3 regions of the Exiguobacterium sp. s16 genome follow, and region 3 is predicted to be linked to each of the others. Evidence: riboswitches for the same ligand, from Rfam matches in the RefSeq annotation. Region 3 holds a riboswitch; each other region holds the start of a gene.
The links. Region 3 has a riboswitch for S-adenosylmethionine ahead of KNP86_RS14075 (Na+/H+ antiporter NhaC family protein). Riboswitches for the same ligand answer to the same signal wherever they lie in the genome.
Positions count from the first base shown of each region.

Region 1: another riboswitch for S-adenosylmethionine. It lies ahead of metK (methionine adenosyltransferase); the one in region 3 lies ahead of KNP86_RS14075 (Na+/H+ antiporter NhaC family protein).
Region 2: another riboswitch for S-adenosylmethionine. It lies ahead of msrA (peptide-methionine (S)-S-oxide reductase MsrA); the one in region 3 lies ahead of KNP86_RS14075 (Na+/H+ antiporter NhaC family protein).

Region 1 is NZ_JACSLM010000002.1:146,381-156,993, reverse strand. It holds gene KNP86_RS04315 (MDR family MFS transporter) at 1-452, opposite strand, end outside; gene mnmL (tRNA modification radical SAM protein MnmL/YtqA) at 629-1,606, shown strand; gene mnmM (tRNA 5-(aminomethyl)-2-thiouridylate-methyltransferase MnmM) at 1,560-2,132, shown strand; gene KNP86_RS04300 (alpha/beta fold hydrolase) at 2,165-2,881, opposite strand; gene KNP86_RS04295 (GNAT family N-acetyltransferase) at 2,972-3,442, opposite strand; gene KNP86_RS04290 (hypothetical protein) at 3,607-4,134, shown strand; gene metK (methionine adenosyltransferase) at 4,177-5,385, opposite strand; SAM riboswitch class I at 5,516-5,635, opposite strand; gene pckA (phosphoenolpyruvate carboxykinase (ATP)) at 5,950-7,521, shown strand; gene KNP86_RS04275 (alpha/beta hydrolase family protein) at 7,555-8,313, opposite strand; gene ytkD (RNA deprotection pyrophosphohydrolase) at 8,294-8,767, opposite strand; gene KNP86_RS04265 (glucose-6-phosphate isomerase) at 8,867-10,219, opposite strand; gene KNP86_RS04260 (iron-containing alcohol dehydrogenase) at 10,326-10,613, opposite strand, start outside.
Region 2 is NZ_JACSLM010000002.1:514,916-525,528, reverse strand. It holds gene KNP86_RS06190 (SMP-30/gluconolactonase/LRE family protein) at 1-622, opposite strand, end outside; gene rlmN (dual-specificity RNA methyltransferase RlmN) at 795-1,856, opposite strand; gene KNP86_RS06180 (amidase family protein) at 1,926-3,329, opposite strand; gene KNP86_RS06175 (hypothetical protein) at 3,441-3,602, shown strand; SAM riboswitch class I at 3,647-3,747, shown strand; gene msrA (peptide-methionine (S)-S-oxide reductase MsrA) at 3,811-4,323, shown strand; gene KNP86_RS06165 (GRP family sugar transporter) at 4,352-5,215, opposite strand; tRNA gene KNP86_RS06160 (tRNA-Ala) at 5,349-5,421, shown strand; gene KNP86_RS06155 (four-helix bundle copper-binding protein) at 5,537-5,869, shown strand; gene KNP86_RS06150 (3'-5' exonuclease) at 5,936-6,502, shown strand; gene KNP86_RS06145 (bifunctional glycosyltransferase family 2/GtrA family protein) at 6,546-7,604, opposite strand; gene KNP86_RS06140 (sodium:calcium antiporter) at 7,707-8,696, opposite strand; gene KNP86_RS06135 (HD domain-containing protein) at 8,911-9,759, opposite strand; gene KNP86_RS06130 (SDR family NAD(P)-dependent oxidoreductase) at 9,871-10,575, opposite strand.
Region 3 is NZ_JACSLM010000011.1:43,133-53,745, forward strand. It holds gene KNP86_RS14070 (GGDEF domain-containing protein) at 1-1,308, shown strand, start outside; SAM riboswitch class I at 1,404-1,499, shown strand; gene KNP86_RS14075 (Na+/H+ antiporter NhaC family protein) at 1,552-2,853, shown strand; gene KNP86_RS14080 (TVP38/TMEM64 family protein) at 2,875-3,525, opposite strand; gene trhO (oxygen-dependent tRNA uridine(34) hydroxylase TrhO) at 3,748-4,689, shown strand; gene KNP86_RS14090 (divergent PAP2 family protein) at 4,808-5,233, shown strand; gene KNP86_RS14095 (PucR family transcriptional regulator) at 5,335-6,558, shown strand; gene ald (alanine dehydrogenase) at 6,690-7,820, shown strand; gene murB (UDP-N-acetylmuramate dehydrogenase) at 7,910-8,830, opposite strand; gene KNP86_RS14110 (diacylglycerol/polyprenol kinase family protein) at 8,985-9,635, opposite strand; gene KNP86_RS14115 (DUF1836 domain-containing protein) at 9,785-10,408, shown strand; gene KNP86_RS14120 (LURP-one-related family protein) at 10,478-10,613, opposite strand, start outside.

The sequences.
Region 1 (10,613 bases), on a different contig from region 3:
ATCGCCGTCCCGAGGGCGACCCCGACGTTTTGGGCGACGTAAATCGCGTTGAACGAACGGCGTCCGCCTTCCGGCCAAATCAAGCCGGCGAACGCGTACACGGTCGGGAAGACGAGGCCACCCGAAAACCCAATCAATCCAAGCCAGCCCAAGTAACCGAGGAATGTGGCATGAAACAACAAGAAGCCGAGCGAGCTCGCGAGCAACAGCCCGACCGCGAGGATGAGCGTCCGTTTCCCGCCAATTCGGTCAAACAGCGTGCCCCCGATATAGTTCCCAGCGATGGCGAGCGCCGAGTTGACGAGGAGGGCAATCCCTGCGAGCGTCATCGATTCGCCTAAATATCCATTTATATAGAGTGTGTTAAATGGCCATAAAAAAGACGCCGCCGTTGTGTTGAGCGCCATCGCAATGACCAAAATCCATACCGAAATCGGCATTTTATTGTTCATACCAGTTACTCCTTTCATTCCCGTTTAACGATAAAAATTCGGCACGACGGCCGAATCAAGAATAAGTCCTTCTCCAAGCTAACGGAACGCCCCATAACTGTCAAGAAAAATTACTTATTATGAAGTAAACACGAGGAGAGCTTGTGATAGCATGAGCAAAGAAGGAGAGGATATTCATGCAACATCCATTTGGTGACGCCAGATACCACAAATTAAATGAAGCATACCGCCGTGAGTTCGGCGGGAAAGTGTTCAAGGTACCGCTCGACGGCGGTTTCACTTGTCCGAACCGGGACGGGCTCGTCTCGAAGGGCGGCTGTACATTCTGTTCGGACGACGGCAGCGGTGATTTTGCCGGCAACGCCTGCGATCCGATCCCGGTCCAATTTGCCGAAGTGAAAGCTCGGTTGCATCGGAAGTGGAAAGAAGCCCGCTACATCGCTTACTTCCAAGCGTTCAGCAACACGTATGCCCCCGTCACCCGGCTCCGGGAATTGTTCGAGCCTGCCCTTAAAGAGGAAGGTGTCGTCGGTCTATCGATCGCGACCCGACCGGACTGTCTGCCGGACGACGTCGTCGACTATCTCGCCGAGTTGAACGAGCGGACGTCCCTCACGGTCGAACTCGGTCTACAGACGATTCACGATGCGACAGCGAAAAAAATCAATCGTGGCCATGACTATAAGACGTTCCTCGAAGGTCTCGCCAAGCTCCGCCGACGCAATATAAGCGTGGTTGTCCATATCATTAACGGTCTCCCTGGTGAGACGACAGAGATGATGCTCGACACGGCGCGAGAAGTTGCTAAAATGGACATACAAGGAATCAAGATCCATTTGCTCCACGTCTTGAAGCACACGCCGCTCGCCCGTCAGTACGAAAAAGGATTGCTCGAGCTCATGGACGAGACGACTTACGTCTCCCTCGTCTGCGACCAGCTTGAGACGTTACCGCCCGAGATCGTCATCCATCGGTTGACCGGTGACGGGCCACCGGATCTGTTGATCGGTCCGACGTGGAGCCGGCACAAGATGGCCGTCTTGAACGCCATCGATGCCGAACTGGTGCGTCGTGATTCCTTCCAAGGAAAAAAGAAGGATGAGAGCCATGGGATTAATGAGAGTCTTACCGTTCGCGAAGTACCTACTCCGTGAACACGTCACACCTGGTGCCGTCGCCATCGATATGACGGCCGGCAACGGGCACGATGCATTGTTTTTAGCCGAACTCGTCGAGGCGACGGGACACGTCTACGCGTTTGATGTCCAAGCAGCGGCGGTCGAGGCGACACGCATTCGCATCGAGGAAGCAGCATTGACGGACCGCGTCACTGTCATCCACGACAGCCACGACACCGTCCGAGAAATTGTAGCGGACGAGACACGCCCGATCACAGCCGCCGTGTTCAACCTCGGTTATTTACCGGGAAGCGACAAGTCGGTCACGACGATGGGCAATACGACCATCGACGCCCTCGAGCAACTGCTCGACGTCATGGCCGTCGGTGGTGTCATCGTCGTCGTCATCTATCATGGCCATGATAGCGGCAAAATCGAGCGCGACGAGGTGCTCGCCTACGTCGAGGCACTCGATCAAAAGCGGGCCGGCGTCCTCCGTTACGGCTTCATCAATCAAATCAATCATCCCCCGTTCATCGTGGCGATTGAAAAACGTGCATGAAAACAGGCGACTCGAGCGAGTCGCCTGTTTTGTCATTCTCGAATCAATTCATAAAACGTGATGAGCGTCTCCGCGAACTTCGTGTTCAGTCGTTCATAGCCGAAATGCGGGAAGCCTTCGAGCCGGCGGATGTACACTTGATCGCCGCCGATTTTTCGACAGACGTTGAGCGTCAGTTTCACATCGGCGAAGCGGTCGTCCGGCGCATAGAAGCAAGCGAGTGGAAGGCGCGGCAAATGTTTCTTCTCTTCTTGATGCTCGACGATCTCTTCCTCGATTTCCCGGTATTGCCCATACGTGATCTCACCGAAGCGGGACGACTCTTCGCCTGCACCCATGAACGTCATCATGCCGAGCGGCAAATCCGGACGGAAACGGTCGACCGCACTCGCGACGACTTGTTTCAATCCGCCGATTTGGCGGGACGGATGCCAATCGAACAAGGGTGAGATATACGTCAAACTGCCGAGCGGCACATCGTATTCCTGGAGCAATCGGTTCGTTAACAACGCCCCGAGACTGAAGGCGATGACGTGAATCGGCAGTTTGTACTGGCTCGCCTCGCGTAGCGTGTTCTTGATTAACAGCTTATGGTCTTCCGCGGTCAAGCCGACCGTCTGTCCGGTCACGACGAGAACTTCATATTCGTCACGTAACCGTCCTAAAAACGCCTCGCTCAAGCGTGACGTGAACTGGAGCGGATAGACGATCACGATGACCCCTTTTCGTGATTCTTCTTCGTATGTCATACTGTCACCTCATTTTATTATGTCCATGTTTTTATACTAACAAAAAACATCAGCCGAGACTGATGTTTGTCAGAAAATCCGTCTAGGGTCTTAGCTCGGGTCATAGCGCAAATGAATCAGTTCCATCGGTTGGTCGTACACTTCCTCTTGAATCCGATTCAACTCGATGAACGCCTCATGGTTCAAAAAGGCGATCGCCTGCTCGTTCGAACTCTCGACGTACAGTTCGATCGGTTGAACTTTACGTTCGCGCAGATGAGACAATAAGGCCGTTCCGAGACCTTGTCGGTGATGGGTCGGATGAAGATAGAGTCGGAGCACTTCCCACGTATCCCCGCGGTCGATCGCATGATAGAACCCGATGACGTCGCCTTCGGCTTCACCGACAATGAACAACTGCTCTTTCGCTTCCTCGCTTGAACTGATGGCGCGGACGATCTCTTCTTGCTGATAAGCCCGTTCCATTACTTTTGAACGAACCTCGTCTTGTTCACTGACCGTTGCGAGCGCAATATCGCGGATGGTGGCGGCATCTTCTGGTACGGCTTCCCTGATCTTCATAACGGCATCCCCCTTTTGGCCAATCTAGTAGTATCATTCCCCATCAGCAAAAAAATATCCTGCCCGCTCATTACTTTTTGATGTCGAAATGAAGGAAGACGTTATTTTCCATTTTGACTCGGGTATAAGAGTATCAATGCCAACTTACAAAAAGGAGTGTTACTATGGAACCGAAACTACAACATGATCCAAAACTAGAGCAAGCCAACAATCCAAATCGTCAGTTTGACCAAGCAAATGCAGGTGGCCCTAAAATCACCGTCGTGACCGGGATGCTCCTCGGCGCCCTCGTCGGCGGTCTGCTCGCCTTACTTAGCACGTCGAACCGTGAGAACACGAAACAATCGTTCTCGAGCGCGAAATCGTCGGTCGGCGGTCTCGTCGATACAGTCAAACAAGACCCAGCCGGAAAGGCCTCACAAGTCATCGACCAAGTGAAATCAGCTTCTGGAATCATCCAAGAAGTTGCCACTGACGTTCAAAACGTATACGAGAAAGTCGCTGGTGAAGTCGACACGGTCAAAGAAGACGTGAACAAAGTCGTCGGCACGGCGCAAGAAGCGAAGTCAGATCTTCAATCGATCGGCGAGAAAGTCGTCGATGCGAAAGATACGGCGCTCGGGCAAGAAACTTCATCCGACACGTCATCAAGCAATAACGAATCATCGAATGACAACAAAACACAAGCCTAACAAAAAAACGACCTTTCGCTGAGAAAGGTCGTTTTTACTGTCTTATGCGAAGCGTTTCGCGCCTTCTTCAAGCACTGCCGCTTTATCCGTTTGCTCCCATGGGAGTTCAACGTCTGTACGACCGAAGTGGCCGTAAGCTGCTGTCTGCTTGTAGATTGGACGGCGAAGGTCGAGCATCTTGATGATGCCGGCCGGCCGGAGGTCGAAGTTCTCGCGAACGAGTTCGACGAGCTCAGTCTCGCTCAATTTGCCTGTGCCGAACGTGTCGACTGCGATCGATACCGGGTGGGCAACGCCGATCGCGTAAGCAAGTTGAACTTCTGCTTTGTCAGCAAGTCCCGCTGCAACGAGGTTTTTCGCTACGTAACGAGCCGCGTATGCCGCTGAACGGTCAACTTTGGTTGGATCTTTACCTGAGAACGCGCCGCCGCCGTGGCGAGCGTAACCACCGTACGTATCGACGATGATTTTACGTCCTGTAAGGCCTGCATCCCCTTGTGGTCCACCGATGACGAAACGGCCAGTCGGGTTGATGAAGTATTTTGTATCCGCGTCGATAAGTTCAGACGGGATGACCGCGTCGATGACGTGCTCTTTCAAATCAGCTTGGATTTGTTCGAGTGTGATGTCTTCGGCGTGTTGCGTCGAGATGACGATTGTGTCGATGCGAACTGGGTTGTTCGCTTCGTCGTATTCGACCGTCACTTGTGTCTTACCATCAGGACGAAGGTAAGCGAGCGTGCCGTTCTTACGAACTTCTGCCAAACGACGTGACAATTTGTGTGCGAGTGAAATCGGGAGCGGCATGAGTTCTGGTGTCTCTTTTGTTGCGTAACCGAACATGAGACCTTGGTCACCAGCGCCGATCGCATCGATTTCTTCTTCAGTCATTTGTCCTTCACGAGCTTCAAGCGCTTGGTCGACACCTTGGGCGATGTCTACCGATTGCTCATCAATCGATGTGAGGACAGCACAAGTCTCTGCATCAAAACCATATTTTGCACGTGTGTAGCCGATCTCACGAACTGTTTCACGAACAACTTTCGGGATATCCACGTAAGTTGATGTTGTGATCTCACCTGCTACGAGCACGAGACCTGTCGTGACAGATGTCTCAGCCGCAACGCGGGCGTTTGGATCTTCAGCTAAAATCGCATCCAAAATCGCATCTGAGATTTGGTCACAAATTTTATCCGGATGTCCTTCCGTGACGGACTCCGAAGTGAAAAGTCGACGGTTCAAGTTTGCCATTTCGAAAAACCTCCTATAATAAGGGTGATGTGTGGACGGTACTCGTTCCCCTTACGCGTTGCTTTGGGACGGTAATGAAAAAAACCTTTCGCCATGTTCAATGGGAAAGGTTGAATCGTTCTTCCTTACCCTCTTATCGTTCGAAGCTTGCGCTTCGCTTCAGGATAGCACCTTTTCCGAATAACAATGACAAATCGGACGGTTGCTGGGCTTCGTAGGGCCTTGTTCCCTCCACCGCTCAGAATAAGAGTATCCGTTACGAAGACCATCATATAAATGACACCCCGTTCTGTCAAGCGTATCGACTGAATTCGTAAAACTTTTCACGAACTCGCAATAGTTATGTTTGTGAAATATCAAACATTTTTTTGTCGGTTTTCGATTTTGTACTATGACCTGGTACAGAATATGTTAGAATGACAGTGTAAGAAAGCGCTTACTTTAAAGGGTAAAAAAGGCTTGTTTTTGATTAGTATGTCACATATAATAAAAACGTCATACTAATTAAACGCGGAAGTATGCGGATTTCATCCACATCTATTTAGGGGAAAGGTGGGATTCAGGATGGCGACAACGCTCCTGAAAATCGAAGAATTAATTAAAGGTGCCGACATGATGCGGAACTTAACGGTTCCAGAATTGGTGGAAGAAGCCATTCGCAACGGGGAAGGCGTACTGACGAAAGACGGGGCTTTATCGGTCAGTACAGGTAAATTCACAGGACGGTCACCGAAAGACAAATTCGTCGTGCAAGATGAAGTCAGCAATCATTTAGTAGACTGGGGTCCGGTCAACCAACCGATCGCAGAAGAGAAGTTCACGGCACTGCTCGATAAAGTGCTCACGCATCTCGAGACGAAAGACAAGCTCTATTATCTCGAGGCGTCTGCCGGGGCTGACGAGCATTATACGCTCCCGGTCCGGGCCATCACAGAATACGCGTGGCACAACTTGTTCGCGAAACAGTTGTTCTTGCGCGAATGGCCGACACAAGGTGCCTTTGATCCGTTCACGGTCATCTATGCACCGAGCTATAAGGCCGATCCGGAAGTCGACGGGACGAACTCCGAAACGTTCATTCTCGTCTCATTCGCCAAACGGACCATTCTGATCGGGGGAACAGAATACGGCGGCGAAATTAAAAAATCGATTTTCTCAGTCATGAACTTCCTGTTACCGGAACAGCACGTCTTGTCGATGCATTGCTCGGCGAACGTATCGGACGCCGGCGAGACGGCTCTCTTCTTCGGGCTATCGGGTACCGGAAAGACGACGCTATCGGCCGACACAGAACGTCATTTAATCGGGGACGACGAGCATGGTTGGTCTCCTGACGGCGTCTTCAACATTGAAGGCGGTTGCTACGCGAAGACGATCAACTTGTCGCGTGAGAACGAACCTCAAATCTACGATGCCATTCGATTTGGCTCGTTGATTGAGAACGTCGTCTTGGACGAGGAACGGGCGCCAGACTACAAGAACATCTCACTCACTGAGAACACACGGGCCGCCTACCCGATTCAATTTATCGATAACGCGATGCTTCCGTCACGAGCCGGGCATCCGAACACGATCGTCTTCTTGACGGCCGACGCATACGGCGTCCTGCCTCCAATCAGCAAATTGACGAAGGAGCAGGCGATGTATCACTTCTTGTCAGGCTATACGTCGAAGCTAGCCGGCACGGAGCGCGGCGTGACGGAGCCGCAGGCGACCTTCTCGACATGTTTCGGGTCACCGTTCTTGCCGCTCGCACCGGAACGCTACGCCGACATGCTCGGCACGTTGATCGAGAAACATGACGTCGACGTCTATCTCGTCAATACGGGTTGGACCGGCGGCGCATACGGCGAAGGATCGCGGATGAAGCTCGCCTATACACGGGCGATGGTGAACGCGGCCGTCAACGGGAAACTCCGTGACGTCGAGACGACGCGCCATGACATCTTCAACGTCGAGATCCCACGCCACATCGACGGGGTGCCAGACGACGTGCTCAACCCACGGGGCACATGGAAAGACGGGGCCCGCTACGACGCCGAGGCGGCAGCGCTCGCCCGTAAGTTCCAAGACAACTTCAAACGATTCACGAAAGCGAGTGAGGCGGTCGTCGCGGCCGGCCCAATCATCGTGTAATAAAAAATGACTAGCGCCTGGTTTAGGCGCTAGTCATTTTTTTGGTGCGACGGCTAACATCCAGTCCATCGCCTCATCGGTCGTCTTCCACTTTTCCCAAAACGGGAGTTGATGAGCGAACGGGACGATCCAAAGTTCGGCCCGCTCCCCCATCCGTTCGGCCACGGCTGTCGCATGACGGAGCCGCACTTGCTCGTCGTCTGTCCCGTGAATCAATAACGTCGGGGCCTCCCAGTCCTTGTAGAGGGGTGAACGCTCCACGTACGCCGCACGAGCCGCTTCCGGATCACCCCCGGTCATACGGCGGAGCATTTTCCGCATCGAGCGTTGCTCTTCGTACGTCCATTCCAAATTGGTGACACCCGCCCATGACGTCACGGACGTGAGCGGCCGCTCCGCGGCGAGCGACAACGCCATCATGCCCCCACGCGAGAAGCCAAGGGCATGAATGAGCGTGTCCGTTCGATGGACGCGATCATAGAGAGACAAGACATCCTCTAAATCGGCCCCGCCGAAGTCCTCTTTCCCGCTCCCCCCATGGTTACCCCGATAAACAGGCGCCACGACGTGGAAACCTTTGGCCGCGAACTGCATCAACCGGGGCAAGCGCACGTCGCCGATGCGTCCTGTTCCACCGCGCAAATAAAACAGGACGTGCCCGTTCGGTCGCGTCGGCGTGATCGTATAGGCGACGACATCCTCACCATCGCGCGTCGCGTACCAGCCACGGTGGACCGCATAACCGGCATATGGTGGGAGGACCTCGATCCGGTCAAACCATTCGTTTTTCATGTAGCACCTTCATCGTTTCCGGGAGCACCCGGTCTTTCATCATGAAACTGTACCGGTTGTTCCGGAGCAGATTCGTTGGCAGTTCCTTCATGAGCACGGCGCCGTCGGTCTCATCGACGGCCGGATGGTCATCGAAGCGCTCGATCTCGGCGAAGTAAATATTTTTGATGACCGTGTCCCCGCGCCCGAGCACGCGGTATTGTCCGAGATAGTGCAGCGTCTTCACGACACCACCCGTCTCTTCATACACTTCCCGAATCGCGGCATCATCCTCATGTTCGCCGGGCTCAACTTTTCCACCCGGAAACTCGAGTCCGCGTTGCTTATGCTTCGTCAGCACCCATTGATTCTCATAGCGGGCGACGACCCAGACGTGGAGCGGCGTATCCGAAAATGGATAGTGCGCGAAGCTCAACTCGACTTTATTGTGATAGTAGTCCGTGAATGTCAACATAGTCCATCCCTTTCTTTCCCCTGTCTACTCTCACTTTACCTTGTCTTCCCCCAGTTTCAAACAAAAAAAATAGGCCCGCCGGAGCGGACCTACTCGAAATTACTGGTTCAAACGCTTTTCAAGCTCAGCTTTTTGTTCTTCGTAACCTGGTTTTCCAAGCAACGCGAACATGTTCGCTTTATACGCTTCGACGCCCGGTTGGTTGAACGGGTTCACCCCGAGAATGTATCCGCTCATCGCGCATGCCTTCTCGAAGAAGTAGAACAAGTAACCGAGGTGGTACGGCGTCATCTCTGGCAATTCGACAACGAGGTTCGGTACCTCTCCGTCCGTGTGGGCAAGGAGTGTTCCTTCAGCCGCTTTGTCGTTCACGAATTGGATCGTTTCGCCGGCGAGGAAGTTCAAGCCGTCGAGATCTTGCGCGTCTTCTGGCACGTTCATCGCGTGACGGACGTTCGTGACACGGATGACCGTCTCGAACAAGTCACGACGACCTTCTTGGATGTATTGTCCCATCGAGTGGAGGTCAGTTGAGAAGTCGACAGCCGCCGGGAAGATCCCTTTGTTGTCTTTTCCTTCTGATTCGCCGTAAAGCTGTTTCCACCACTCCGACACGTAGTGCAAGGCCGGTTCGTAGTTGACGAGCAACTCGATCGACTTGCCTTTCGCATACAAGGCGTTACGGACGACCGCATATTGGTACGCCTCGTTCTCAGAGAGCTCTGGTGACGAATAGGCGTTTTGTGCGTCGCGTGCACCTTCCATGAGGGCATCGATGTCGATGCCTGCCGCAGCGATCGGAAGGAGTCCGACCGGTGTGAGGACCGAGAAGCGGCCTCCGACGTCATCCGGGATGACGAACGTCTCGTAGCCTTCCGCATCCGCAAGCGTCTTCAAGGCGCCACGGGCACGGTCTGTCGTCGCATAGATGCGCTCACGAGCACCGTCTTGACCATACTTGTCTTCCATGAACTGTTTCAAGACACGGAACGCGATCGCCGGCTCTGTCGTCGTTCCCGATTTCGAGATGACGTTGACCGAGACGTCTTTGCCTTCGAGCACCTGGAGCAACTCCGTCAAATAAGTAGACGAGATGTTGTGGCCGGCGAAGAAGACTTGTGGCGCGTTGCGCTCTTCTTTTGACAATACGTTGAAGAATGAATGTTGAAGCATCTCGATGGCCGCGCGTGCGCCGAGGTATGATCCACCGATCCCGACGACGACGAGGACGTCCGAGTTCTCACGGATTCGTTCCGCGGCCGCTTTGATGCGGGCAAACTCATCCGTATCGTAGTTTGTTGGGAGGTCGACCCACCCAAGGAAATCGCTACCTGCCCCGCTGCGGTCATGGATGACCGAATGCATTGCTTTCACGGTTTCTTGCAATTGATCGACTTCATGTTCCCCGACGAAAGACAGGGCGTTTGAATAATCGAAACGTACAGTTGACATGTCATTTCCTCCTTTAAATCGCTCCTTGAAGAGCCATACATGACCCATCATAAACGGAAACGTCGGATTCGTTCAATCATTATTGCAAAATAGGCATCAAATCGCCTTATTTGCTCAACTCAAGAATCGCTGCCACGTCTTCACGTTCGAGTGTGCGGAAGCGACCGAACGCCCCGCGTTTCATCGCCGAATCCAAGATGGCGTCGAACGTCGACTCGTCGATGTCATAGTCACGGAGCGAGCTTGGCGCGCCGAGCTCATCGAAGAAGGCACGAACGGCTGCAATCGTACGCTTCGCCGTTTCCAAGTCTGTGTCAGCCGGTTCGACGTTGAACACTTCTGTGCCTAAGCGTGCGAAACGTGCTGCATTGTCTTCATCGAGTACATGTTCCAT
Region 2 (10,613 bases), on a different contig from region 3:
AGCCGTCCTCATCGGATGTCATGCCGTCCGGGAATCCTTCCTCATCTTTGAAATCGATGACGACTTCCCCATCCCCGAGTGTTCCTGTTTTCAAGTCGAACGGGTATTTGCGGACCGTCTCGGTCGGTGTATCGATGTGGTAGAACGTCGAGTGGTCCGGAGACCATGTCAGACCGTTCGACAGCGTCAGTTCACTGAGCATGACCTCGGTCGTGCCGTCACGGTTCAAGCGATAGAGCGTCGCCTCGTTCTCCTCGTCGTTGAGATGAAGCGTCCCGGCAAAGATTCGTCCGTACGGGTCGGCCTTTCCGTCGTTGAAGCGAAGATCCCCTTCCGGGTCATCGAGTTCGACGAGTTTATCGAGTCGCTTCGATCCCTCGTCCCATTCATAGATGCCGTCTTTCAAGCCGACGACGACGCCGTCTGTCACTTTCGGGACCGCAAACCCGATCTGTTGTCCCATATCGAACGATGACAGCTCGTCTTCCTTTTCGTCGTACCACCAAAGTGTGTGTCCTTCGATGTCGACCCAATAGAACCGTTTCAGTTCAGCATCCCAACACGGGCCTTCCCCAAGTGTATTTCTGACTCGAATCCATAACGCAGCGTTTACTGTCTCCATTGAATTGCCTCCACTCTCTACATTGATTTCAACTGACTATTCCCTGAGCGGACGAGGTCTATTCAAGATTTTTCAAAATCGTTCCGCAGAGTTAGGGGCGATGTCCGTCTTTCCTTCACCGGAGCGGCTCTATGAAAAAAACTCCTTGAATCATTCGATTCAAGGAGTCCACTTATTTCGCACCTTCGACGTTCATATGTTTACTGCGCAACTGGCCGCATGCCGCATCGATGTCAGTCCCGTGCTCAAGGCGGACACCGGTGTTGATGCCACGCTTCTTCAAGACATCATAGAACGCCATGATGTCCTCCGAGGTACTGCGCTCGTATTGGATATGCTCGTTGACCGGGTTATACGGGATCAAGTTGACGTACGACTTGTCCTTAATATCGTCGATGAGCGCCGCCAATTCCTCGGCGTGCTCCGGTAAATCGTTCACTTTCGACAGGAGAATATATTCGAACGTGATTCGTTTGTTCGTCTTCTCGACGTAATACCGGATGGCCGGCATGAGCTTGTCGAGCGGGAACGCCCGGTTGATTTTCATGATTTGCGTCCGCAGCGCGTCGTTCGGCGCATGGAGCGACAGCGCCAAGTTGATGCGCAAATCGAGGTCCGCGAACTTGTAAATCTTGTCGGCGAGTCCGCTCGTCGAGACGTTGATTTTACGCGGCGCGATCGCGAGACCGCGCTCGTCCTTGACGACACGCAGGAAGTCGACCAAGTTGTCAAAGTTATCGAACGGTTCGCCGATCCCCATAACGACGATATGGCTGACCCGGGCCCCTTCGCCGACTTCGTCCAAGTAGTGTTGAACGGTCATGATTTGTTCGACGACTTCGCCCGCCGTCAAATCACGTGTCTTCTTCAAGAGACCGCTCGCACAGAAGCTGCAGCCGATATTGCACCCGACCTGCGTCGTCACACAGACCGAACGGCCGTACTTATGTCGCATGAGCACAGTCTCGATATAGTGCCCGTCGTGTAGTTTAAGTAAAAATTTGACCGTCCCGTCGCCCGCCTCTTGTTTGACGAACAGGTCTTGCGTCGAGATGACGTATTCGGCGGCGATCGCCTCACGCACCTCGGCCCGTACCGAGATGTCCTCGATTTGCTTCACTCGGTCGATGTAGAGCGAGTCCCAGATTTGTCTCGCATGGAAGGCGCTGTATCCCCAAGAGACACACGCTTCTGTCAGCTGATCGAACGTCAGCCCGTATATAGATGGTTTCATTGCTATCTGTCCTTTCTTCAATCCGCATACGTACCATTGTAGCGGACGTGGACGACGGGTGCAACGTTCTTATAACGGTGGAACGGGACGCGAAATATGCCGCTCGAACGCATACGCCAGACGGATCAAGTCACGTTCGGCATAACTCGTCCCGGTGAACGACAGGCCGAACGGCGCCCCGCTCGCTTTCAAGCGATATGGGATCGTGATGGTCGGATGCCCGGCTTTTGCCGCCATGTCATAGTTCAAATCGTGAGGCAAGACGAGCGCGTGCAACTGCTGTTCGTTTAATAGACGGTCGAGTCCGTCCGTCTTGGCGTCACGCACGTCATCGAGCCGGCGCGTCAAATAGGCCGCCTCGATGAGACGTCCCGACAATCTTTCCGCTTTCTCGAACGTCTTTTGTCCGTGCGGGATCGTCTCAGGATGTCTGTTGTTCCAGTCCATCAAATCCGACAACGTCTCGTATGGGAGCGTCGTCGTGGCCAGGTACGCCTCGATCCCGAGTTTGAACTCGTGGTACAAAATATCGCCTTGGTCGAGCGTATCATGGGCGGGCAGTTCGACTTCGACAAGGTCGATGCCGCTCTGTTTCAACAGCTCGGTCGCCTCACCGTATAATGCTTGTTCTTCTGCTGATAAATCAGCTTTGACGATCCCGACACGCATCCCGACCGCTTGGCGCTCGTCGAGGCACGTCCGATACGGCGGACCGGCCGGGAGGTTGAGTGTCGCCGGGTCCGCCGGGTCTTCCCCTACCATCGCCTCAAGTGCCCTTACCGCGTCTTCGAGCGTTCGTGCCATCGGTCCCGCCGTGTCTTGCGACCGCGAGATCGGGATGATGCCACTCCGACTGATGAGGCCGACGGTCGGTTTGATGCCGACGATGCCGTTGTGCACGCTCGGATGGATGATCGAGCCGCTCGTCTCGCTACCGACAGCGAGCAGTGTCAGGTTCGCTGCGACCGCAGAGGCCGAACCTGAGCTCGAACCTCCGACATCGAGCTTATCCCCATATGGATTGAGCGTCTGCCCACCGACGCCGCTCCAGCCGTTCGGCATGCCCTCGGTCAAAAAGTTGGCCCATTCGGACAAGTTCGCTTTCCCGAGGATGATGGCCCCGCTCGCTCGCAGGTTTTGGACGAGATTGGCGTCCCGGCCTGCGAAGTGATGCGCGAGTGCGACGGCCCCGGCCGTCGTCTTCATGAGTCCGGCTGTCTCGACATTGTCTTTGATCAAGACAGGAATGCCGAGTAGCGGCAAGCGTAGCCCGCGACGAAATGCCCGGTCAGCCGACTCGGCCTCGAACAAGGCGTCCGGGTTCACCTGGATGACCGCCTTCAGTTTGTCGTTGAACTGGGCGATCCGGGTCAAATAATAGGCCGTCACGTCACGCGCCGTGAACGTTCCTTCTTTATATCCGCGATGGGCGGTTTCGATATCGAGTTCCATAAAATCAAATGTGTCAGTCATATTGATTCCTCCTTTGGTCACTCGATGGTATTCGCTATCGACATTTGATTTCCTGTTTTCGTTCGCCAACGAATGTGTAACTTGGTACACTGAAAGAAAAGGGAGGTTACTATGAACCGTTCGTACGTACTCGTCTTATTGTCCGTCTTTGCCTTGTTCTTCTTACAGTTATATGCCGGGGACGCCCCGTATACGCTACCGCTCTCCATCGTGCTCGGCATCCTGATCCTCGGTGCCACCTTGCTCCAACTACGGCGCAAGCCAAACCGTTGACGCCGCTTCAAATCTGATGGTATGATGCTGTCACCAACTACATATCGATATCTTGAGTGAACGAGAGACCTGGCTCTATGACTTCACAGCAACCTGCTACGGCAAGGTGCTACTACCAGCAAGGCGATTGCCTTGGCCGATATGACAGAGCGCTCATGTCGATGACATGGGCGCTTTTTTTGGGAATGAACATGAGGGGGACTTATTAATGGAAAAAGCAACATTCGCAGGCGGCTGCTTTTGGTGCATGGTGACACCGTTCGAGGAACAGCCCGGCATCGAGTCGATCGTATCAGGTTATACGGGAGGTCACGTCGACGATCCGACGTATGAACAAGTGAAGACAGGGACGACAGGACACTATGAGGTCGTCGAGATCACGTTCGACCCGACGCTGTTCGCTTATGAGCGACTGCTCGAACTGTATTGGATTCAGACCGATCCGACCGATGACGGCGGTCAATTCCAAGACCGAGGCAGTCAATATGCGCCGGCCATCTTCCATCATACGGAAGAACAACGTGTGAAAGCAGAGCAGAGTCGCGACGCGCTCGCGGCGAGTGGACGTTTCCAACAGCCGATCGTCACGAAGATTTTACCGGCCGACACGTTCTATCCGGCCGAGGAGTACCATCAAGACTTCCATAAAAAAAATCCGGCCCACTATAAAGAGGACCGGAAAAAATCTGGGCGTGACGCATTCATCGAACAAGCCTGGTAAGCGAAAGACGGGTCGTCTGACCCGTCTTTTAGCTTTTGGCGATTCCGAGCATGAATCCGGCCACGACGATGAGGCCGATACCCATAAAGACGAAGACACGTTCTTTCGTCGTCTTCTCTTCTTTTAATAGATAGATCCCGCCGAGCGTCGCCACGACGACGTTCAATTGCGACAAGGCGAATGACGTCGCGATTCCGACTTCACCGCTCGACACGAACAGCCCGAAGTTCCCGATCCCCCAGGCGATCCCGGCCAAGATGTTTTTGAACGTCTTCGGATCGAACTTCTTCACATCTTTCTCACGCAGGCTGAACAACAGCGCCGCGACGAACATCCCGACCGACTGTGGCAAGATCGCCGTGATCCCGTCGACCTCGAAATAGTTCGTCAGGACGGCGTACGTCACGTAACCGATACTCGACACGAGCAGAACGAGCAAGCCTTTCTTCAAGGCGCCGCTGCTGTCGCCGTCTTTGTTCTGCTGATACGACGTCAACGCAGCCCCAATCACGATGAGAACGAGCGCCGAAAATCCGAGCCATAGTTCGGTCGTCGTTTTCCAGTCTCCGAGGACGATGACACCGAACAACGATGTACCGAGAAGCTGCATGCCGGTGCTGATCGGCATCGCCTTCGAGACACTTAAAATTTGAAACGATTGGAACTGTAAATATTGTCCGAGTGCCCAAAACGCGCCGGAGATGAATCCGGTCACGATTGCGAGCGTCGTGAACCCGGGATTGAACACGAGTGCGATAATGACCGCCATCACCATCGCCCCGATTGTCGTCCCGATCAACTGTTGAATCGGCTTCCCGCCGACCTTTGAGACGATGAGCGGGATGCTCCCCCACATCAAGGCAGGTAAGAGTGCGAGTAAAATCATTTCCATACATGACACCTGCTTTCGTAATATAACATCATTTGTGATTTTCCCACGTTCAGTGCTGATTAAACTTTGTTCAAAAAAATTAAAAATAGCCATTGCCAAATGTTTTACTAGGATGATATAATAATTTTCGAACGGGGCATTAGCTCAGCTGGGAGAGCGCCACGCTGGCAGCGTGGAGGTCAGCGGTTCGAGCCCGCTATGCTCCATTATTGAAGTCACCACTCATTTGAGGGGTGACTTTTTTTGCGTCGCCGCTCGGTTTAACTCATCCGCTAGCGGGTAATGATTGTAAGACATCATTATTCTAAAGGGGGACTTATCATGGACCGAGCCTCTGTCGAAGAGACCATTTTAGCCGTCATCGACTGTATGCGGGCAAGCAATCATTGTTTCTCAAAATGCTTACAAGAAGAAGATTTGTTGATGGTCGCCGAGTGTATCCGGCTGACGAAAGAATGTTCGGAAGTGTGTGCACTCGCCTTGAACGCGCTCGAGACCGATTCGGCTTTCACCAAACCGATTGGTGCACTCTGCGCCCAGGTGTGTGACACGTGCGCCGTCGAATGTGGCCGCCACTTGCACGACCATTGCCAACGCTGTGCCGAAGCATGTCTCCGCTGTGCCGAAGCATGCCGCAACCTCGTGGCCGCATAATCGCTTTTTAGTCTAACGATATGTTAGACTTTTTTTATACTTGTTTTTACGAGAAAGGGATTAATTATGCCACATTCAATTCTTGCCATCGACGTCGAGACGGCGAACCGCGATAGTCGCAGCATCTGCTCTGTCGGCTGGAGCCTGCTTGTCGACGGTGAAATCATCGAAACGAACCAACTGCTCGTCAATCCGGAGGAAGACTTCGATGCCGGCAATATCCGGGTCCATGGCATCCGGCCGAGCGATGTCTGGGACGCCCCAGCGTTACCCGAGGTGCTCGAACAGCTCTATCCGACGCTGCGGGATGTCGACCTCGTCATGGCACACAACGCATCGTTCGATATGGGCGCGTTCAAGAAAGCGATCGCCAAATACGATTTATATACGTTTCCGACGATCGAGTACGGCTGTACCGTCAAGTTGTCGAGAAAACTGTATCCAGGTCTGCCGAATCACAAGCTGAACACGATGGCGGAATATTTGAACGTCCCGTTCATGCATCACGATGCGGCTGAAGATGCTCGCGTCTGTGCCCTGCTCATGCGCGACATGATGCAGAAGACCGGGATCCATGATCCGCGTGAACTGCACCGGTACACATCGGTCAAGCTCGGAAAACTCGCTTATTGAACGATATGCATGCCAGACAGGCCAAGACACACGTCTTGGCCTGTTAGCGTTTAAAGATCCATTTTTTCTGGACATAATAACTGACGACGAACAAGAAGCTGTCGACGAACACTTTGATCCACACCTCACCGTCGCGGATGACATAGAACAGCGCATAGACGAGACCGGCCGACAGCGCCATCTGCAATCCGACTAGACCGAAGTATTTCGGCATCGCCCGCTTCGCCTTCGAATGGAACACAATTTTCCGATTGACGAAATAATTGAACAGCGATGACAGGATACGGGCCACGACCGTCGCAATCAAGACGTGCGTCGTCTCGAACCACGGATTCAACAAATAGACGAACAAGGCATAGAACCCGATGTCTAACAGAAATGATGCGACCGATGATAATGAATAGGCCAAAAACATGCGATAGATAAGAATCGAGTCGATCACCGGCCGGAAATGGGACGAGGCGTTTTCTGCCACATAGACGGTTTGAATTGGTGTCTGATGAATCGGGACTTGCAATCGTTTCGTGAACGTCAACATGTTCATCTCGAACTCATAACGGTTCCCCGGCACATCAAGCAATTGTTCTGCATACCGCAGCGGAATCGCCCGGAGGCCGGTTTGGGTGTCCTTCAGACGAAGACCGCTGCCGAGCAACATGACGCCGCGCGTCATCTGATTTCCGAATCGGCTCCGGAACGGGATATCGGACCCTGAAAAGTCGCGGCAGCCCATAATCAAATGATGAGGCCAACGTATGCCTTCTTCATACAGCTTCAAGACGTCGGCCGGCAGATGTTGCCCATCCGCATCGACCGTGATGACCCCGTTCGTTCTAGGGAAATGCTGAACGACATGTCGAATCCCGGTTTTCAACGCCGCACCCTTCCCTTGATTCCGGGTATGCTCGAGCACCGTGACCCATTTTCCGACCTCGTCAAAAATCGGACGGGACGTCTCGGCACTCCCATCGTTCACGACGAACAGATGGACGAACCCTTCTTCTTTCAACTCCCGGACCAGTGTGACGAGCGCTTGATCGGGATTATATGCTGGGATTAATATGACGTAATCATCAAGACGTTCCACGGAATGCATTTGCATCGCCACCCCTCCTTCCCTCCTTCTATACCCAAGTGAGTGAAAAGTGATTCCTCGAACCGCCTCAAACAAAAAACACGATGTCCGAGGACACCGTGTGGTCGATCAACCGATGAAGATGAAGTAAGACGACGCGAAATAGACGAGGACGACGAGAACGGACGGCAAGACGTAGCGGAACTTCGACGTGACATCTTTTCGAAGGACACTGTACATGACCAAGACCGACAAGATCGTGATCCCGATCGCCGTCACCAAGTGTGACGTGGACACATCCGCCAAAATCGAACCGCCTCGGTAGAAGACATCCGACATCGCGATGATGAGCATATTGAAGATGTTACTCCCCAAAATCGAACCGAACGCCAAGTTGACGTTACCAAGCTTCAAGGCGACGAAGACGGCGACCGCTTCTGGGAGCGACGTCGAGGCCGCGATCAAGAAACTGCCGACAAAGCTCGAACCGAGTCCGGTCACGACGGCGATTTGGTCACCTAACACTGAAAGCGCCGTTCCGGCCGCCATGATGACGAGTGCGGCGATGATGAAGCCGATGACCGCGCGCTTGATCGGAATTGAGTCGGTGACGCTGACACCGACTTCTTGCTCGACTTCCCGTTCTGTCGTAGGTTCTTTTGGACGTTGTCCGATATAGTAAATCCCAACCGCGTACAACCCTGCAATCAATAAGGCATCGATCCCGATCCCGAGAATCGTGAAGTCGATGCGGATGACGAGTGCGAGCATCGTCACGAGCGTCAACATCAAACCGAGACTCGCCGTGTAGAGGTGATCCCGACTTGCTTCGTTAAATAGACGCTTCTGACGATAATACAAGTCAAACATCGCCAAGATAAAGATGTTGAACAAGTTCGAGCCGAGCATGTTCCCGATGGCGATGTCCGGGTTATTGATCATGACGGCCGATACGCTCGTCGTCACTTCCGGAAGCGATGTCGCTCCGGCAAGCAACACGGTCCCGACGAGCATGCCGCTCATCGTCGACTTCTCGCTGATGACGTCGGCATACGTCGATAATTTGATGGCAGCATACACGGTGAGTGCTGCGGCCAAGATGAAGTAAATAAATACCATTTTCTGTGTCTCCCCTTTTTCAAAAAATCAAAAAAGACCTTTTTATGGACGCCGAAGAAGCATCCATAAAAAGGTCTCGCGGACTTGGATCAGAAGCTCGATGGACCGAGTGCGTTGCACCGTAGTGACGATCCATCGACCACATTCGTGGTCGCTACTCCCCTTCTTATGTTCACGATGAATATATCACGTTTAAGGTCACTTGACAATCATTTCACTCAAGCCACGCGACGATCTCGTCCGACTGCAGTGCCATTCGATACGATAATTCATCGATCGCTTGGAGTGCCGGGAGCGACAAGCGTTCCCACAGTCCTGCTTCTTTCAATTGAGCCGACAAGGCGTCGAGCTCGGGTTGATTGACCTCGGTCCCGTGACGATAACCTTCGCGCATCGTCTCGTTCAGCTCAAAAGCGGTCTGACAAAGTGTCGTCGTCTCTTGAAGCCACTCCTCTTCACGGAACCCATGTTTGATGACACCGAACAACTTCTCTAACTTCTCGGTCCGCCCTTCTTCGACTCCATAAAATAACAAGTTCATTTCCGTCTCGAACGCTTCGATCAGCGTCGTCGTCTGCGCGAACGGCGTCAACGCATGGAGCAGTTCATGATAATACCAGGATTGGTCGCGGAGCGGCCGATTGAAACGGTCCCATACTTGTTTGCCGGCAGACTCGACGTCGAGACGAATCGAACGCAGATTATGTAGCTTGTCCGCGGCCAAGAGTGCGACTTCATCATACTGCATCGTCCGCACATGCTGAATCGTCATCCGTTTGCGTTCTTCCCACGACTGATGTTTCCCCGGCTCGGACACAGCCTTGACTAGACGTGTCACTTCATGTCCAAATCGTTCACTCAGTTCATCAGGTGTCGTCAACGTATCTTCGAGCAAGTCGTGGAGCAGACCCGCCACGACGACCGGGACGGGTTGCCGATCTTCGACGAGCAACATGGAGACGGCCACAGGATGGGTCAAGTAAGGAATATTCGTTCCTTTTCGAAACTGTCCGTCGTGACGGACGGCCGCGAAACGGAGTGCCTCCTCGATGATTTGATGCACGACGCTTCCTCCTTCGCTAGTTTCAATGTACTCCCCATCCTATACCCGTCACTAGGTCTTTACACGCATATCGGTTGTTGAAAGATAGGGTAATGGTCCCAGTTTCTTGATTCAAGCTTCGTAAATCATCTTTTTCGTCATGCCCCCGTCGACAATCAAATTATGCCCGTTGACGAAATCGTTTTTCTCGTCAATCAAATAAGAGACGGCACGGACGATATCCTCCGGCGTCCCGACACGTCCTGACGGATGCTGCGCGTGATCGATATCACGAAGGGCTTCATCCGAGGTATGGATCCATCCGGGACTGACCGCATTCACCGTGATTGGTCGTTCAGCCAAAGAGACCGCCATCGACTGAGTCAACGAAACGATCCCGCCTTTTGAGGCGCCGTATGCTTCCCAATCAGCCTCGTTCTGAAGCGCGCGGGTCGAGGCCACGTTGATGATGCGGCCGAAAGCAGCCCCTTCGTTCAACGTCAAGAAAGCTTTCGAGCAAGCGAACGTCCCGACGAGGTTAACATCGATCACGCGTTTGAACGTCTCGACGTCGAGTTCGGTCATCGGTTTGACGAGTGAGGATACGCCACCGTTATTGATAAGCACATGGGCGGTGCCGACTTCTTGATGAATTACTTTGAATACGCTGTTCACATCCTCATGATCCCCCAAATCCATCTGATGGAACGTCACTCCTTCAAGTTGTGGGTCTTGCCCGATATCGAGTCCGACAACACGATATGTCGTGCTAAAATGGCGGGCCAGTTCCCGCCCGATTCCTTGGCTGACACCGGTTATAATCATCGTCTGTTTCATTGTCATCCCTCCTGGACAGTAGAATACCCTGATTGCAT
Region 3 (10,613 bases):
CCAGCCGGTGTTTACTTGGCACTTGGTGGTGTGACCGGTCTCGGCTTCTATTCTCAAGACTCGTTCCTGCCGCTCGCCGGTTTGATTCTGGCCATCATCTTGAACACGATCGTGCAAAAGTATCAAGTCGGTTGGTGGTTCCGCGTCGACATCCCGGTCCGCGATTTTCTGAGCATCGCGTTTTATACGTATATCGTCAGTCTCGTCTTCATTTTGGCGGCCTCGTTGTTCCGGGAGACGAATTTACTCGTCGTCAGCAGCATCGCTGCCGCGTTGACGTTCTTCATCAAGCGGCTCATCATCCAAAAAGGCCGGCAAGACGCCTTTAAATCGTTGATTGAACAGTATGACGAGGCAAAAGAAGCCGTGTCGTTATCGCAGAGCGAGGCGCAAGCCATCGAAGTGTTTCTCAGTCAATGTGAGCGGCTCAATCACTATGACGAAGGGTTCGTCGAGTTTAAACTGTTCGACCGTACCCTGTACTTTGATTTGAAGACGCGTCAGCCGATTGACCGTCACATCGTGTTCGATTTGCTCGATCACGCTTATCCGAACGAAGCCTCGGTCGAATATGAGATGCGCTTCGAATGGGACGCACCACTGTCGAACGAATTTGACGACGACTATCATAGTTTCATCTCGGTTCGGTCCGAGGAGATCGAAGGGATTCGCACGTGGCTCGTCATGACGGGTGAACACGTCTATGGGTATCCCTCGACCATCCAACGTGAAATCGTCAAACTTCTCAAGTCGTTCAACCGGACGATCAGCCGTTGCCATGAGCGCGACCGTCTTTACACGGAAAGTCGGACCGACAGCTTGACGCTGCTCGCGAATGCACGCGCGTTTTACGAATACGGGATTCAACAAATCTCGGACGGTTCGATGTATCCGATTTCGGTCGCGATGCTCGACATCGACTTTTTCAAAAAAATCAACGATTTGCACGGACATCAAGTCGGGGACAGTGTGCTCCAAGAGTTTGGACGGCGGATTCGCCAGGCACTCCGCACCGAAGATTTTGCCGCCCGTTACGGCGGTGAAGAGTTCATCTTGCTATTGAATCGTTGCGATGTCGAACAGGCAATCGAGATCGCCGAACGGATCCGGCAACAAATCGAGAACAAACCGTTCCACGTCGACGGAATCGATATCCCCGTCACCGCTTCGATCGGTGTCGACACGATTCAGGCGTTCGGTGACAAACGCCTCGACGATACGATCCGGAACGCTGACCGGGCCCTCTACGTCGGCGGGAAGTACGCCGGACGCAACCGCGTCGCCCATTACAATTTCTTAACGACTTGACTCACCCCCACGTTCACCGCGTGGGGTTTGCTATTGACAAGCGGATTTGAAACAGGTACGTTAGGGAACGTGTCTTATAACTAAATATCACAACTTTTTTATCAAGAGAGACTGAGGGACTGGCCCAGTGACGTCTCGGCAGCGGGTAACCTGTGCCAAATCCAGCGAGCAGTCTGCTCGAAAGATGAAAAAAGTGTTTTCTTGTAGAGAGAGCCTTTTTTCAGAAGGCTCTCTTTTTATTTTATGAATGAGGTGAATCGATTGGAACAACCGACAGCTAACAAATGGGCACTATTGCCTTTGCTCGTCTTCCTCGTCTTCTTTATCGGGGCAGGCATCTACTATAACGACTTTTATAAATTCCCGGTCCTGATCGCGGCGTTGATCGCGGTCATCGTCGCGGCGATGATGACGAAAGGCAGCGTCACTCAGACGGTCGAGCGTGTCGCCCAAGGCGCGGGGAACCCCGGCATTTTGATCATGGTCTTCATCTTCTTGCTCGCCGGAGCGTTCTCGAGTGTCGCCGAAGCAATCGGCGCAATCGACGCGACCGTCAATGCGGCGCTGACATTTTTACCGTCCTCGCTTCTACTGAGCGGTTTATTCGTCATCGCGGCTTTCATCTCGATGGCGATGGGAACGTCGACGGGCACGATTGCCGCCCTCGCCCCGATCGCGCTCGGTATCCACGAAGAAAGTGGCGTCAATATCGCCATCGCGGCGGCTGCCGTCGTCGGTGGTGCCATGTTCGGGGACAACTTGTCGTTCATCTCGGACACGACAATCGCTGCCGTCCGGACCCAGCGTACCAATATGCGTGACAAATTCCGAACCAACTTTTGGATTGTCCTCCCGGCCGCCATTATCACAATCGTCCTCTTATCGGTGTTATCGAGTGGAGAATCGACTGTCGATGCAGCCACGTTCGAATGGTATAAACTCATTCCATACCTCGCCGTCATCGCTCTCGCCTTGACCGGGTTGAACGTCATTCTCGTTTTGCTTGGCGGGATTGCCTTGACCGGCATCATCGGTTTGATCGATGGGAGTTTGGCTGTCACTTCATACGTCACGGCTATGGCAGACGGGATGATGGGTATGGCCGAGATTTCGCTCTTGACGCTCCTCATGGGCGGACTCGTCGGACTCATCTCGCATAACGGCGGGCTCACTTACTTGCGTGACGCGCTCACGTCGCGGATTCAAAAACGTGCCGGTGCCGAATGGAGCATCGCCGGGCTCGTCAGCGCGACGAACGTCGCGACGGCGAACAACACGATTTCGATTCTCGTGGCCGGTCCGCTCGCCGCCAATATCGCCGACACGTATGACATCGAGCGAAAGAAATCAGCGAGTGTGCTCGACATCTTCTCGTGTGGCGTCCAAGGCCTGTTGCCTTATGGGGCACAGCTGCTCATCGCCGCCGAATTGACGAATACGGCGTCACCAGCGCTCGTCCCGTATATGTTCTATCCATTCCTGCTCTTCATTTGCGGAGGGCTGGCCATCGTCTTTAACTTCCCGCGTTTCAAAAAGCGCGCCTGACCAAAACGACCCTTTGAAGCACTAGCTTCGAAGGGTCGTTTGACGTTTCGTTTCACGTTCACGTTGAAGTTGTTCGTTGCGTTTTTTGAAGGCGCGCCGCTTGAGCAATTCCTCGAGGCCACGGCTGATCGCCCAAAGAACAAACAGTAACAGTCCAAGCATCGATAAGCGGAACGGACTTTGAATAAACTCTTCCCACTGGTCACCAATGACCGAAAAAATCAAGACGACAAGCAGTTTCCCGAACCCCGCCGCCATGATGAATGTCCGAAGCGGCATTTGAATGAGGGCAAGTAAGTATGTGATCAAACTGACCGGGATGAACGGGAGCGAATATAAAAACCCAAGCGAGATCGGGCTCATATGGTTGATGCGTTCCAGCCAATATACCCCTTGTTTATGTTTTTCGAGCCACCGTGTCATCGGTTTACGGAATACGTAACGGACGGCTGTAAAGACAAGAATCGTCCCTAGTAAACTACCGACCCAAGACAATAACGTCCCGAGCAAGAACCCATACGTGGCCGCGTTCGCCGAAATGATGAGGACGAGCGGAAGAAATGGAAAGATCGCCTCAAGGAACGGCGCCCCTAGTCCTGCCCATGGGCCTCCCGGAAGCTCTTGCAGCCATTCAATCAGTTGGATAATCCATTGTTGGAGTGATGTGAGCATATCAGTTTCCACCTTCGACTTTCATTAATACCTTTTACCCGATTTCGCTCAGGAAGACGCATCCCCCTGCACGCCAGTAAAAAAAATAAAAAGTATTTGCGAAATTTCGCTGTGATATCTATCATATAATATGGACTTGTGGTTGCAGGCAAGTCCGCTCGTCGAACGACACAACCCAACGTTCGTTTTCCTGCAAAAAACTGAACACAGGGGAGTAATAACATGGAAACAAAACCAATGCGGGTCTTGCTGTACTATAAGTACGTCAACATCGAAGACCCAGAAACGCTCACACAAGAGCACCTCAAGTATTGTAAGGACCTTGGCATCAAAGGACGGATCTTGATTTCTTCCGAAGGAATCAACGGAACGTGCTCTGGGACTTGGGAACAGACCGAGCAATACATGAACGACTTGAAAGCGAACCCGCTTTTCAGCGATATCGAGTTCAAAATCGATGAAGTCGAAGAGCATGCGTTCAAAAAAATCTTTGTCCGTCATAAGAAAGAGCTTGTGACGTGGCGCTTTGATGGTGAGTTCGACGTTCCTAAACAGCACGGTGCGTACCTCGAACCGGCAGAATGGAAAGAGATGATGAATCGCGACGATGTCGTCATCCTCGATGTTCGTAACAACTACGAGTACGATCTTGGTCACTTTAAAAATGCGATCAAAATCGATGTAGAGGCTTCTCGTTACATGCCAGATTGGCTCGAAGAGAACAAGGACCTCTACGAAGGGAAAACCTTACTCACGTACTGTACCGGAGGCGTCCGTTGCGAGAAATTTACCGCATATATGCGTGACCAAGGTCACGACAACATTTTCCACCTAAAAGGCGGCGTCGCCATGTACGGCAAAGACGACGCCACGAAAGGCGAAAATTGGGAAGGCGAGCTCTACGTCTTTGACGAGCGCATCAACGTCCCAGTCAACACGGTCAATCCGTCGGTTGTTTCCGAATGCATGCACTGTGGGACGAAGACGGTCCGTTACGTTAATTGTGCCAACCCGGTGTGTAATGCTCAACACTTCTGTTGTGAAGAGTGTGAACCGAAACAAATGCGTTCATGCTCGAAAGAGTGCCAGGAGCATCCACGTAACCGCTATATCATCGAGAATATCGCGGACAAACTTCAGGAGACTGAAGGCGTCGTCGGGTAACAAAAATCGACCGAGAAGCACTTCGAGCCTAAGCTCGAGGTGCTTTTTTTTGACAAAAACTTTACGTCTAGTGCCTGAGAGAATCGGGTATAGTGTAGATACCATTGTCAGACAGGAAGTGAATCGATTGCTCTTTAACGAACCTTTACTCGCCGCCTTGCTCGCGTGGTTCATCGCTCAAGCGGCCAAGCTCGTAACCGAACTCATTAAAACACGAGATTTTGAACTTGAAATCATGTTTGCCTCAGGTGGGATGCCAAGTTCCCACTCCTCGACCGTCGTCGCATTGACGACCGTGATCGGGCGTATCGAAGGACTCGACTCCAGCATGTTCGCGCTCGCCCTGATTTTCGCGACGATCGTCATGTACGATGCGACCGGTGTCCGACAAGCGGTCGGGTTCCAAGCCCGTTTGTTGAACGACTATTTCAAAGGTATCAAACATGAGACACCGATTTTAAATGAGTTGGTCGGTCACACCCCGTTCCAAGTCATCGTCGGTGCCCTGCTCGGTCTCGTCATCGGATTGTTTTTCCCGATTTAAGCTGAATTTTAGAGGCATGTCGCCCCTTCTTCTCAAAACACTCCATCTTTTTGTGAACTTTCACAACAGAGACGGTATAGTGAGAGAGAGGAGGAATCGACATGCCTTTTTTGCAGAAATCTTATGAATCGCTCGATACGCTCGCCGAAGCAATCGGACAAGCGATTCGGGCCCCGATCACGATTGAAAATCGCCACCATCAGTTGCTCGCCTACAGCACCCACCCCGACTCGACCGACCCGGCCCGCATCGCGACCATCATCGGCCGTCGTGTGCCGGAAGCGGTCATCGAGGACTTATGGGAAAGTGGAATCCTGCAAGAAGTGATCGACCGAGACGAACCGGTCGTCATCCCAGCCCGGGTGGCTGTCGGTTTAGGCGAACGTGCCGCTGTCGTTATCAAACAACAGGACGATGTGCTCGGTTATATTTGGAGCCTCGCCCGAACGACCCCGTTCTCGGAACAAGAGCTCACTGTGTTAAAAGAAGGCGCGAGCATCGCTAAAAAATTGCTCATGACCATCGCCATGCATGAGCGGCGCATCGATGCCGAGCTCGAGCGTTTCTTTTTAGAAGTGTTGGCCAGCCCCAATTTGTCGCCCGCTCATCGCGATCGTTTGAACGAACTCGCCCCGATTGCTGTCGCCAGCCGACTCACCATCATCGAGTGCAGCCAACCGATCACCCCACAGCTGGCGGAGCGATTGTTTTATGTTCTCGCGACCCAACAAGCGATCGAGGTCGTGCTGCACGCCATCGATGGTCAACAGCTCCTCGTCTGGCATTATATGAAATCGGAGTTAGCCGAGGAAGAGACGGCACTTTTGCAGTGGGCCAATCGCTTCGAGACACAGCTCCGAGAGAAATTCACGGAAGTCGATCCACGTTTAGGCGTCAGCCGTCGTTTCTTTGAGAGCGACATGCTGTATGCCGCGATGGAAGAAGCACGACAGGTCACGTCGCTTCGTCGGAAGTTCCCCTATGAGCTTGCCGCGACGCACACGTTCGAACAAATCGGGATTTATCAGCTCGTCCCAGATCTCGCTCGCCGAATCGGGCTTCGGCTCGAAACGCATCCGACCATCGAGCGTTTGCAGGCATATGATGTCGCCCATCATACCGAGCTCGTCACGACGCTCGAGTGGTATTTCTATTTTGATGGGAACGTCAAACGCGTCGCCGCCCATCTTCACATCCACCCGAACACCGTGCTCTATCGGATTCGCCGCATCGAGGAACTGACGAATATTACGCAAGTCTCACTGCCCGAACGAGCCGCTGTTTACCTCGCCATCAAGGCAGGCCAATACCGACAAGATGATTGATGCCCGCTTTGTGATTTTTCACAAAGTGGGCATTGTCATTTTTAGAATCCATGCTAAAGACAGCGTTTTCGGATGGGTCTATACTAGAGGTGTGAACAAATTGTGTCAGTAGAGAGAAAGGGGAACTTTACATGAAAATCGGGGTATTGAAAGAAATCAAAAACAATGAAAACCGCGTCGCCTTGACGCCGATGGGTGCAGCCGTATTAACTGAGCTTGGACACGAGGTTCTCGTCGAGACGGAAGCCGGTGTCGGGAGCGGCTTCACGAACATGGAGTATGTCGATGCAGGGGCGACAATCGTCGACACAGCCGCAGACGTTTGGGGAAACGTCGAATTAGCGTTGAAAGTAAAAGAACCGCAACCGTCTGAATATCGTTATTTCCGTCCGGACTTGACGCTCTTCACCTACTTGCACTTGGCAGCCGAACCAGAACTCACGAAAGCACTCGTCGATTCAGGCGTGACGGCGATTGCTTACGAGACGGTTGAAATCGACCGCACGTTGCCGCTCCTCACACCGATGAGCGAAGTGGCTGGACGAATGGCCGCTCAAATCGGGGCCCAAATCCTTGAAAAACCGCACGGTGGAAAAGGGATTCTCTTGTCAGGCTTGCCTGGCGTACCACGTGCGAACGTCACCGTCATCGGGGGAGGTGTCGTCGGGATGAACGCAGCCCGCATCGCCATCGGCCTCGGTGCCAACGTCACAATCATGGACATCAGCCCAGCCCGTCTTCGCCAAATCGACGACCAATTCGGCAACACGATCAATACGCTCATCTCAAATAGCTACAATATCGCCAAACAAGTGGCTGACAGTGACCTCGTCATCGGTGCCGTCCTCATTCCAGGCGCGAAAGCACCGAAACTCGTCACAAAAGAAATGGTGCAACAGATGTCACCTGGGTCGGTCATCGTCGACGTCGCCATCGACCAAGGCGGGATTTGCGAGACGATCGACCATATTACGACGCATGACGCACCGACGTATGAGCGCTACGGCGTCCAGCACTATGCCGTAGCCAACATGCCAGGTGCTGTCCCACGTACGTCGACGCTCGGTTTGACGAACGCGACGATGCCGTATATCGTCGAGTGCGCTCAAAAAGGGATTTTCCCGGCGCTTCGTGAAAACGCGGCGTTACTCAAAGGCTTGAACGTCATCGACGGGACAGTCACGTATGAGGCTGTCGCGCGTGACCTCGGCTACACGTTCGTGGCGCCTGCTGAAGCGGTCACAAAACAATTACAAGCGTAAGGACCAAACCGACAGAACTATTCTGTCGGTTTTTATGTCGTCACATCATCAAAAAACGCTCGAACCGGTTGGTTCGAGCGTTTTCGTGCTTATGCGTTTTCGACGGCGATATCCTCACCAATGATTTTGACTTCTGGTTCAAGCTCAATCTCGAACTTCGCCTTCACCGTCGCTTGGACGTGACGGATGAGCGAGATATATTCAGTCGCCGTCGCTTCATCGATATTGACGATGAATCCGGCGTGCTTGAGCGAGACCTCCGCCCCGCCAATCCGCTTCCCTTGTAGGCCGCAGTCTTGAATCAATTTACCGGCAAAGTAACCAGGCGGTCGTTTAAAGACGCTACCACACGATGGGTATTCAAGCGGTTGTTTCGACTCGCGCTTGTGCGTCAAGTCATCCATCACTTCTTTGATCGCCTCATAGCCGAGCGGCTCGAGTTCGAACGTCGCTTCGAGGACAATCAGCCCGTCTTTAGAAACTCGGCTCGTCCGATAATCGAGGTCGAGCTCTTCTTTCGTGAGCGTCATGAGTTCGCCTTCTGGTGACAAGACGACCGCGCTCGCGATGACGTCTTTCGTCTCTCCACCGTAGGCGCCTGCGTTCATGTAGACTGCGCCACCGACCGTCCCCGGGATGCCACAGGCGAATTCTAAGCCTGATAGTTCCTCGGTGAGCGCTTGGCGTGACACATCGATGATGGCCGCGCCGGCTTGGGCGATCAATTGATTCCCATCGCGACGAATCGTTTTCAACTCGTTCAAGTTCAAGACGATTCCGCGAAGGCCGCCGTCACGGACAATCAAGTTTGATCCAAACCCGAGAATCATGAACGGGACGCTCTCGCGATGAGCAAGTTCAAGCACGGCTTGTACTTCCTCGTACGTGTGCGGGGCCACGAAATAATCGGCCTTCCCGCCTAATTTTGTATACGTGTGTGCCGACAGTGGTTCGTCTTGGTTGACGCGATCGGCCGGAATGATAGTAAGTAGTTGGTCTAAAAAGCTCATGCGTTGCCTCAATCCTTTACGTTCTATTTTAAGCATGCCTCGGTTCGTCAAGAGAGAGGCAAACACGTCACTGAATGATTTCAGTACGAAACACAGTATACAAATCTTTGACAGGGGTGACAAGCAACGTTTTCTTTACAATGAAGCAATTAGTTTATAGCAATAATGATGTAGCCACTGCCACTACGATAGGAATTGTGAAATTATCCCAGTCCCGATACGAAATCGCTTCTGTCAACGTAGCGATAATGGAAATAATGAATCCATATGTTACCACTTGCCAAAGTGGAACATCATTCCACAAAAACAATAAAAAGAGGACAGCGTACGAACTGAGGAACATGGCCATGCTCCCTTGAAACGAGCGTTTCTGTCCGTATAAGTCGTACGTCACTGTACCATATTTACGTCCAATCAGAGCGGCCAACCCATCTCCCCACGCCAAAACGAGCGATCCGGCCAAAAAAGCGAGCGGCTCCGATTCGAAGAAAAAGTACAGGATGACGAGCAAGGCGATCGGATAATAGACGGTACCGAGTGATTTGCGCTCCGTCTGGTGGACCGGTGACGGACTCTTATAAAGAAGCAACGCGTTCGCAAACGTGAAGAAGACGAGCGGGACGGCTGCGACGTACCAAGTCTCCATTAACCAGACTGCAAGCAGCGACCAATGGCCGACCGCGATATGTACACTCTTTCGAATTGTCTCATCCGTCCAGCCGAGGCGTTTGCCAATCTGTTCAAGACCGACGAGAAACACCAGGACAATGACGATGGACAGGATGGAACTGACCCATTCATTCATCGTTGGACCACCTTTATCTACATTTTTTTATACGTTTCCATTATACCTTAATCAGGCGATAGCCTAGCTTCCTTTTCAAACATTTGGTAGAATGAGGTCAAATGACTGTATAGCCAACGGACGTAGGTGGCTATAGAAAGGATGCCTGTATGCGCGACGCAATTTCGATTCAAACTTTGGCTGATTGCCTTCATTATATGCGGGTTGGCGACGTAGACCGGGCCATCTCTCTCTTCCCAGAGGACGTGCGTGAGCATTTCCCGAAAGAACTTCGCAAAATTCATTTGTTTCATATTGAAAAGAACGGATTGTCGATCAATCAAATCGTTGCTTTGGCGAACACGTTGACGGGGGAACACTTATCCGCCACCACGATCCAAAACTGGACGAAACGAGAGGTCCGGAAAATCATCGGAGTGCCCCGGGTCGGTAAAAAATACTCGCTCCAACAAGCGGCCATCATTTATTTACTCGATGATTTGAAGCACCTGTTCTCGCTAGAAGAGACGAGTTCGCTCCTGGCGCTCATCTTCAACAACCCTGACCGTGATGAAGACGACCTCATCTCACCGATCGACTTTTATCGTCTCTACGCCGAGTACGCCAAATCGACGAGCCCGATCGAGCTCCTCGACACCCGTGCGAAGCGTTCGATCGAGAAGATGGGCTATACCCATCCGAACATCTTGCACGTCCTTAAACTCTGTTTATACGCGCACCGCGTGACGACCCTCGAGATCGAGGCCAAACATTATTTGAAGCGCTTCATTTGACCACGTCGAATGGAGCTTTTTTTCATAAAAAAAAACACCAGTCGCCGTGACTGGTGTTCGTCATATTGGTCACACCGATACCGCGATGGGCATCCGTGATTTTACTGTCAACGTTTTAAGGACAGACAACAACTCGAACATCGAGAGTTGGTCGGCCTCTTTCGTCAAACAGAAGCAGTCATCCTCTTGTTTGCGGAGTTCCGCC